2 regions of the Massilia paldalensis genome follow, and region 1 is predicted to be linked to the other one. Evidence: predicted binding sites of a transcription regulator. Region 1 holds the regulator's gene; the other holds the start of a gene.

Region 1 (3,705 bases):
CGACCGTGCTGCGCGAGATGCTGGCGGCTGGTTTCTCGGCCAGCCTGGCGCGCTACCTGATCGACAAGCTCCCGGCCGGCAAGGATGCGGCCGAGGCGATGCGCTGGGTCAAGACCGTGCTGGCACGTAACCTGACCACGATGGCCAACGAAGACGCGATCCTGGACCGCGGCGGCGTGTTCGCCCTGGTCGGCCCGACCGGCGTCGGCAAGACCACCACCACCGCCAAGCTGGCCGCGCGCTGCGTGATGCGCCACGGCCCGGACAAGCTGGCCCTGATCACCACCGACGCCTACCGTATCGGCGGCCACGAGCAGCTGCGCATCTACGGCAAGATCCTGGGCGTGATGGTGCACTCGGTGAAGGACGAGGCCGACCTGCGCATCGCCCTGAAAGAACTGCGCAACAAGCACACCGTGCTGATCGACACCATCGGCATGTCGCAGCGCGACCAGATGGTCACCGAGCAGGTCGCCATGCTGACCAATAGCGGCGCCAACGTGCAGCGCCTGCTGTGCCTGAACGCGACGGCCACCAGCGAGACGCTGAACGAAGTGGTGCGTTCCTACCAGGGCAGCGGCCTGGCCGGCTGCATCATGACCAAGCTCGACGAAGCCGCGTCGATCGGCGGCGTGCTGGACGTGATGATCCGGCAGAAGCTGAACCTGCACTACGTGTCGAACGGCCAGCGCGTGCCGGAAGACCTGCACCTGGCCGACCGCGCGATGCTGGTGGACCGCGCCTTCCGCAACAAGCGCGACGCCGCCGCCCAGATCCAGGAAGCCGAGCTGCCGACGCTGATGGCCGGCGTGGGCAACCTGAACAACGACCGTTCGCTGCGCGAGGTGCATGTTGGCTAGTTTCGACTTCGACCAGGCCGAAGGCCTGCGCCGGATGCTGTCCGGCCCCAAGCCGCGCATCGTGACCTTCCTGTCGGCCACGCCGGCCGACGACAAGGGCGCCATGCTCGTGAACCTGGCCGCCTCGCTGGTCCAGTCCGGCCATGACGTGGTGATCGTCGATGCCTGCGAATACGACTACGGCGTCGCACGGCGCCTGGGCGTGGACGGTCGCGGCGACCTGCTGGGCGTGGCGCGCCAGGAGTGCGCGCTGAACCAGGTGATCCACCAGGTGCCGCAGGGCTTCTCGGTGGTCGAGATGGGCCACGGCGTGCGCTCGCAGGACGAGGCGCGCCGGCTGTCGACGGCCTTCGACGTGCTGGTCAAGCAGTCGGCCGGCAGCATCGTCATCGTGGACGGCGAATTCCTTGAACATGGCCATTTTCCGGTCGCCGCGATGACCAACTCCGAGATCGTCGTGCAGGTGTCGACCGGCGCGACGTCGATCACGAATGCCTATGCGCTGGTCAAGCGCCTGGCGCAGCACCTGGGCCGCCGTCCGTTCGGCATTCTGATCACGGGCGCAAGCGAAGCCGAGGCCAAGGTCGTATACGATAATATGTCATCTGCAGCAACTCGTTACCTGGCGGTAACGCTGAGCTCCATGGGCTCGGTCCCCGCCGACGAATACCTGCAGCGCGCCGCGCGCCTCGGCCGCGCCGTGGTCGATGCGTTCCCGCTGGCGGGGGCCTCGGTGGCGTTCCGCCGCCTGGCCGGCCGCTTCGCGGGCGCGGGCATGCAGCAGGGACGGGCCGCGTGAGCGGCGCGATGAACGAACGGATACAGGAACCATGTACACGGTTAAAGGGACAGCGGACAAGAACTCTTTGCTGACGGAGCACATGCCGTTGGTGAAGCGTCTCGCCCATCACATGAAGGCCAAGCTCCCGCCGTCCGTCGAAGTCGACGACCTGATCCAGGCCGGCATGATGGGCCTGCTCGACGCCATCAACCGCTACGAGGAAAACCAGGGCGCCCAGTTCGAGACCTATGCAGTGCTGCGCATCCGTGGCGCCATGCTGGACGAGCTGCGCAGCAGCGACTGGATGCCGCGCTCGACCCGCTCCAATATGCGCAAGGTCGAGCAGGCGATGGCCTCGCTGCAGCAGTCGCTGGGCCGCCCGCCGAGCGAATCGGAAGTGGCGCAGTCGCTCAAGCTGTCGCTGGCCGACTACCAGGACATGCTGGGCGATTCCGGCGGCCACCAGCTGGTCTACTACGAGGATTTCCACGACGACGCCGAGGGCAGTGACAGCTTCCTCGACCGCTATGCGGTGGATGACGACGATCCCCTCAAGAGCCTGCTCGACACGGACTTCCGCCAGGCCGTCATCGATGCCATCGATGCGCTGCCGCCGCGCGAGAAGATGCTGATGGGCCTGTACTATGAGGAAGAGCTGAACCTGAAGGAAATCGGCGCCGTCATGGGCGTGTCCGAGTCGCGCGTGTCGCAACTGCACACGCAGGCCGTGGCGCGCCTGCGCAGCTACCTGAAGGAGCGCGCTTGGACCTGACGAGCCTGCTCGGCCTGGCGCTCGCGCTGGCGGGCATCGTCGTCGGCTTCACGCTCGACGGCGGCAAGTTCGCCTCGCTGGTGCAGCCGGCCGCTTTCCTCATCGTCGTCGTCGGCACCTTCGGCGCCGTGCTGCTGCAGACCAAGCGCAAGGCCTTCTGGCGCGGCGTGAAGATGCTGCGCTGGGTGTTCTTCCCGCCGCCGGACCGCCGCCAGCAGCTGGCGCGCGAGATCAATCTGTGGAGCCTGTCGGCGCGCCGCGACGGCCTGCTGTCGCTGGAACAGTACATGGCGAAGGCCGATCCGTTCATCCAGAAGGGCCTGCGCCTCGTCGTCGACGGCATCGCGCCGGACAAGGTGCGCAGCCTGATGCACACCGAGATCAATACCTACGAATTCCGCGAGCGCCAAGCTGCGCGGATCTGGGAATCGGCCGCCGGCTACGCGCCGACGGTCGGTATCATCGGCGCCGTGCTGGGCCTGATCCACGTGATGGAAAACCTCACCGATCCCTCGCGCCTGGGCGCCGGCATCGCCGTGGCCTTCGTTTCCACCGTGTACGGCGTGGGCCTGGCCAACCTGTTCTTCTACCCGGCCGGCAACAAGATCAAGGGCATCGTCACCGAACGCGTGGCCCAGTACGAGATCCTGGCCGACGTGTTCCACGACCTCGCCACGGGCGACTACACCCGCGTCATCGAGGAACGCATCGGCTGCCTGCTGTCGGAGCACTGAGGAGACCGCCATGGCGCGCCGCAAGCCCTACCAGCAGGATGAAGAGAACCACGAGCGCTGGCTGATTTCCTACGCCGACTTCATCACGCTGCTGTTCGCCTTCTTCGTCGTGATGTACGCGATCTCCGTCGTCAACATCGGCAAGTACACGGTGCTGTCGGAAGCGCTGGGCGATGCCTTCGGCGGGCGCGGCGCTTCCGTCAAGTCGAATACCCAGGTCGAGCTGGAAGCGCTGCCGCTGTCGCACATCCTCGCGCGCAAGCGCGCGGAAGCGGCCAAGCGCGACCGCGAGCGCCTGGACCTGCTGGCCCGCAAGCTCGACAGCGTGATGGCGCCGCTGGTGCGCAGCGGCAAGGTGCGCGTGATGCAGACGGCGCGCGGCGTCACCATCGAGATCAATGCGAGCGTGCTGTTCCAGGAAGGGCAGGCGGGCCTGTCCGCCAATGCGCGCGAGACGCTGGCCGCCGTCGGCGCACTGCTGAAGGACGACCCGCACGCCATCGAGGTCGAAGGCCATACCGACGACACGCCTATTGCTAGCTCTCTCTTTCCGTCCAA
Region 2 (3,705 bases), on a different contig from region 1:
CGTATAGGCATCGTCGCCGGCCAGCTCGTAGACCTTGCCGGCCTGGTCGTCGCGCGCCGCCAGCACGGCGGCCGCGGCCGCGGCATAGTCGGCGCGGGCGGCCGAGGCGATGCGGCCGGTGCCGGCGCCGCCAAGGAGGGCGCCATGCTGCAGCGCGGGCTCGACGGCGCCCAGGTAGTTTTCCGTGTACCAGCCATTGCGCAGCAGGACGAAGGGCACGCCGGACGCGTGCAGCAGCGCCTCCGTTTCCTTGTGCTCGGCCGCGAGCGGCAGCGGCGACGTGTCCGCATGCAGCAGGCTCGTGTAGGCGATCAGCCTGGCGCCGGCAGCCTTGGCGGCGTCGATGACGGCGCGGTGCTGCGGCACGCGCTGGCCGACGGCATTGCTCGAGACGAGCAGCACCTTGTCGGCGCCGGCGAAGGCGGCGGCCAGCGTGTCCGGCCGGTCGTAGTCGGCCTGGCGGACCTGCACGCCGCGGGCGGCCAGGTCCTGGACCTTGGCCGGATCGCGCACGGCGGCGACGATCTCGCCGGCCGGGACGCTGTCCAGCAGCGATGCGATGACGAGACGGCCGAGTTGGCCGGAAGCTCCGGTGACGACGAGCATTGCGCACTCCTTGTTCAAAATGGATGAAAATGCATCATAGGGCTTATGCTCACTTTTGGTAAGTACGCACTTTCTGGTAAGTATTAGGGGATAATCCATTCCATCACACCGAAGGGGAAGAAATGAGCGAATCGCTGACCGACCGCGTCCGACGCGGCGACCTGTTTTCCGAGTACTGCCCGTCGCGCGAAGTGCTGAAGCACGTCACCAGCCGCTGGGGCGTACTGCTGCTGGTGGCGCTGATGGACGGCACCCAGCGCTTCAGCGAACTGCGGCGCAAGGTGGGCGGCATCAGCGAGAAGATGCTGGCCCAGACGCTGCAGTGGCTGGAACAGGACGGTTTCGTGCAGCGCATCGCCCACCCCGTCGTGCCGCCCCATGTCGAATACCGCCTGACGCCGCTGGGCCGGGAGATCGGCCGCAAGGTCGGCGAGCTGGCCGACTGGATCGAGGGGAATATGGACGGCATCCAGGCCGCCCAGCGCAAGGTCGCGGCCAGCGAAACGTCGGCCGCTCACTGAAGTACAGGCAAGAAAAAGCCCCTCGGATCGTGGATCGGGAGGGGCTGTCGCTGCCGGCAGGGCCGGCGGGGGAGGGAGGGATCAGTGGGCGGCGCTCATGGCGCGGTCCAGCTGGCCCATCCAGGGTTCGGTCACGTCGCGCACGGCGCGGTCGTTGGCCATGATCTGCTTGAGCAGGTCGATCTTGCGCTTGCGCTGGTCGCCTTCCAGCTTCGGCACGCCGTTGCGGGCGGCGGCGGACTGGATGGCGCACTGGGTTTCCAGGCGCGCCAGCGCTTCCATGTCCCCCTCGATGGCGGCAGCCGCCATGCGGCCCGTCAGGGCGGCGATGTTTTCGTACATTGCGAGGACTTCGTTGGACGTCATGGCTGTTTCCAGTATCTGAAACTCCGGCCGGATTGCCGGTTCTCAGGTTGTTTACGGATGAGCTGCGGAGAACTTTAGGGTTTTTTTAAATATTTTTTGAAATTTTTTTCTGACAAGCCAATTTTGCCTGCCATCGTATTTAGATGGCGCACGCAATGCAACGGGAACTTCGCGGCCCCGTGCCGGTCCAAGTCCCCGGACGACCACATCCGTGGCGATACCGGAGGAACAGTTTGGTGCGTGGCAAGCGTTCTTGCGTCCCATTACAATGGGGAGATCCCATTCATCACCGAAGGAAACCAATGAAGACCAGCTGGACGCCGATCAAGACCGCCATCGTCCTGGGCCTGTGCTCCGCCACGTTCGCCGCGATGCCCGCGTCGGCCGGCGGGCAAGCGACGCCGCAATCCGCGCCGGCGGCGCAATCCGCCAACCCTGCGCCGGCGGCGCAACCCGCCAACGCCGCGCCGGCCGCGCAGCCCGCTGCGGCAGCGCTGCGCCCGGGCGACGATTTCTTCGCCTGGGCCAACGGCGACTGGCTGGCCAAGACGGAGATCCCGGCCGACCGCAGCAGCTGGGGCGAAATGGCGAGCCTGGCGGAAAATACTAACCAGCGCATCGTCAAGCTGATCGAGGACACGGGCGCCGACAAGCGCGCCAAGGGCGAGGCGCGCAAGGTCGCGGACTACTACGCCGCCTACATGGACGAGGCCGCCATCGAGAAGAAGGGCGCCGCGCCTCTGAAGCCCCTGCTGGACAAGATCGGCGCCATCAAGGACAAGGCCGCGCTGGCGGGCGCGCTGGGCGCGTCGCTGCGTGCCGACGTCGACCCGCTGAACAATACCGATTTCGCCACCGAGAACCTGTTCGGCCTGTGGGTGTCGCCCGGCCTGCACGAGCCGGAGCGCAACCGCCCCTACCTGCTGCAGGGCGGCCTGGGCATGCCCGACCGCGCCTACTACCTGGACGCGAGCGAGCGCATGGCGGGCCTGCGCACCCAGTATCAAAAACACATCGCCGCCATGCTGAAGCTGGCCGGCTACGCGGACGCGGATGCCGACGCGCGCGCCGCCAAGGTGTTCGCGCTGGAAGTGGACATCGCCAACGTCCACGCCAGCCGCGCCGACTCGGCCGACGTCCTGAAGGCCGACAACACCTGGACCCGCAAGGACTTCCAGGCCAAGGCCCCGGGCCTGGACTGGGATGCCTTCTTCAAGGCCGCGCGCCTGTCGGACCAGGACAAGTTCATCGTCTGGCACCCGGGCGCCGTCACGGGCGAAGCGGCCCTCGTCGACAAGATCGACCTGGCCACCTGGAAGGATTATCTGGCCTTCCACCGCATCAACCAGATGGCCGGCGTGCTGCCCAAGGCCTTCGTCGACCAGCGTTTCGACTTCTACGGCAAGGGCTTGAGCGGCACCCCGCAGCAGTCGCTGCGCTGGAAGCGCGCGCTGGGCGCCACCAACGAGGCGATGGACGAGGCGGTCGGCAAGCTGTACGTCGCCAAGTACTTCCCGGCCGAGAACAAGGCGCGCCTGCAGGCGATGGTTGCCAATATCGTGGCCGCCTTCGGCAAGCGCATCGAGAAACTGGACTGGATGGCGCCGGAAACCCGCGCCCAGGCGCAGCAGAAGCTCAAGACGCTGTACGTGGGCGTGGGCTACCCGGACAAATGGAAGTCCTACGACGGCCTCAAGGTGGCCGCCGGCGACGCCTTCGGCAACGCGTTGCGCGCCGAGGAATTCCATTACTCCCAGGAGATCGCCCAGCTGCACGGAAAGCCGGACCGCAAGGCCTGGTCGATGCCGCCGCAGCTCGTCAACGCCGTCAACCTGCCGCTGCAGAACGCGCTGAACTTCCCGGCCGCCATCCTGCAGCCGCCGTTCTTCGACCCGAAGGCGTCGGATGCGTCGAACTACGGCTCGATCGGCGCCATCATCGGCCACGAGATCAGCCACAGCTTCGACGACCAGGGCGCCCAGTTCGACGCCCAGGGCCGCCTGCGCGACTGGTGGACCAAGGCCGACCTGGAGCACTTCCAGGCCGCCTCGCAAAAGCTGGTCGCCCAGTACAACGGCTATAAACCGTTCCCGGACTTGGCCGTCAACGGCCAGCTGACGCTGTCGGAAAACCTGGCCGACCTGGCCGGCCTGTCGGCCGCCTACGACGCCTACAGGGCTGCCGATAACAAAACAAGCGAGAAAGCCAACGA

The links. The regulator FliA, encoded in region 1, starts transcription of late flagellar genes. The targets are predictions, from matches to a motif close to CTAAAGTTTNNNNNNNNNNNGCCGNTA.
Region 2: ACI1V7_RS12030 (flagellar protein FliT) is a predicted target of FliA. The motif match lies at 1,545-1,571, and genes of this name have one in related genera.

Annotation. Positions count from the first base shown of each region.
Region 1 covers NZ_JBJCIU010000001.1:157,213-160,917, forward strand. Annotated here, with positions in the region: gene flhF (flagellar biosynthesis GTPase FlhF) at 1-860, shown strand, start outside; gene ACI1V7_RS00695 (MinD/ParA family ATP-binding protein) at 853-1,659, shown strand; gene ACI1V7_RS00700 (RNA polymerase sigma factor FliA) at 1,691-2,413, shown strand; gene ACI1V7_RS00705 (flagellar motor protein) at 2,404-3,147, shown strand; gene motD (flagellar motor protein MotD) at 3,158-3,705, shown strand, end outside.
Region 2 covers NZ_JBJCIU010000002.1:512,782-516,486, forward strand. Annotated here, with positions in the region: gene ACI1V7_RS12020 (SDR family oxidoreductase) at 1-606, opposite strand, end outside; gene ACI1V7_RS12025 (winged helix-turn-helix transcriptional regulator) at 729-1,127, shown strand; gene ACI1V7_RS12030 (flagellar protein FliT) at 1,209-1,493, opposite strand; gene ACI1V7_RS12035 (M13 family metallopeptidase) at 1,796-3,705, shown strand, end outside.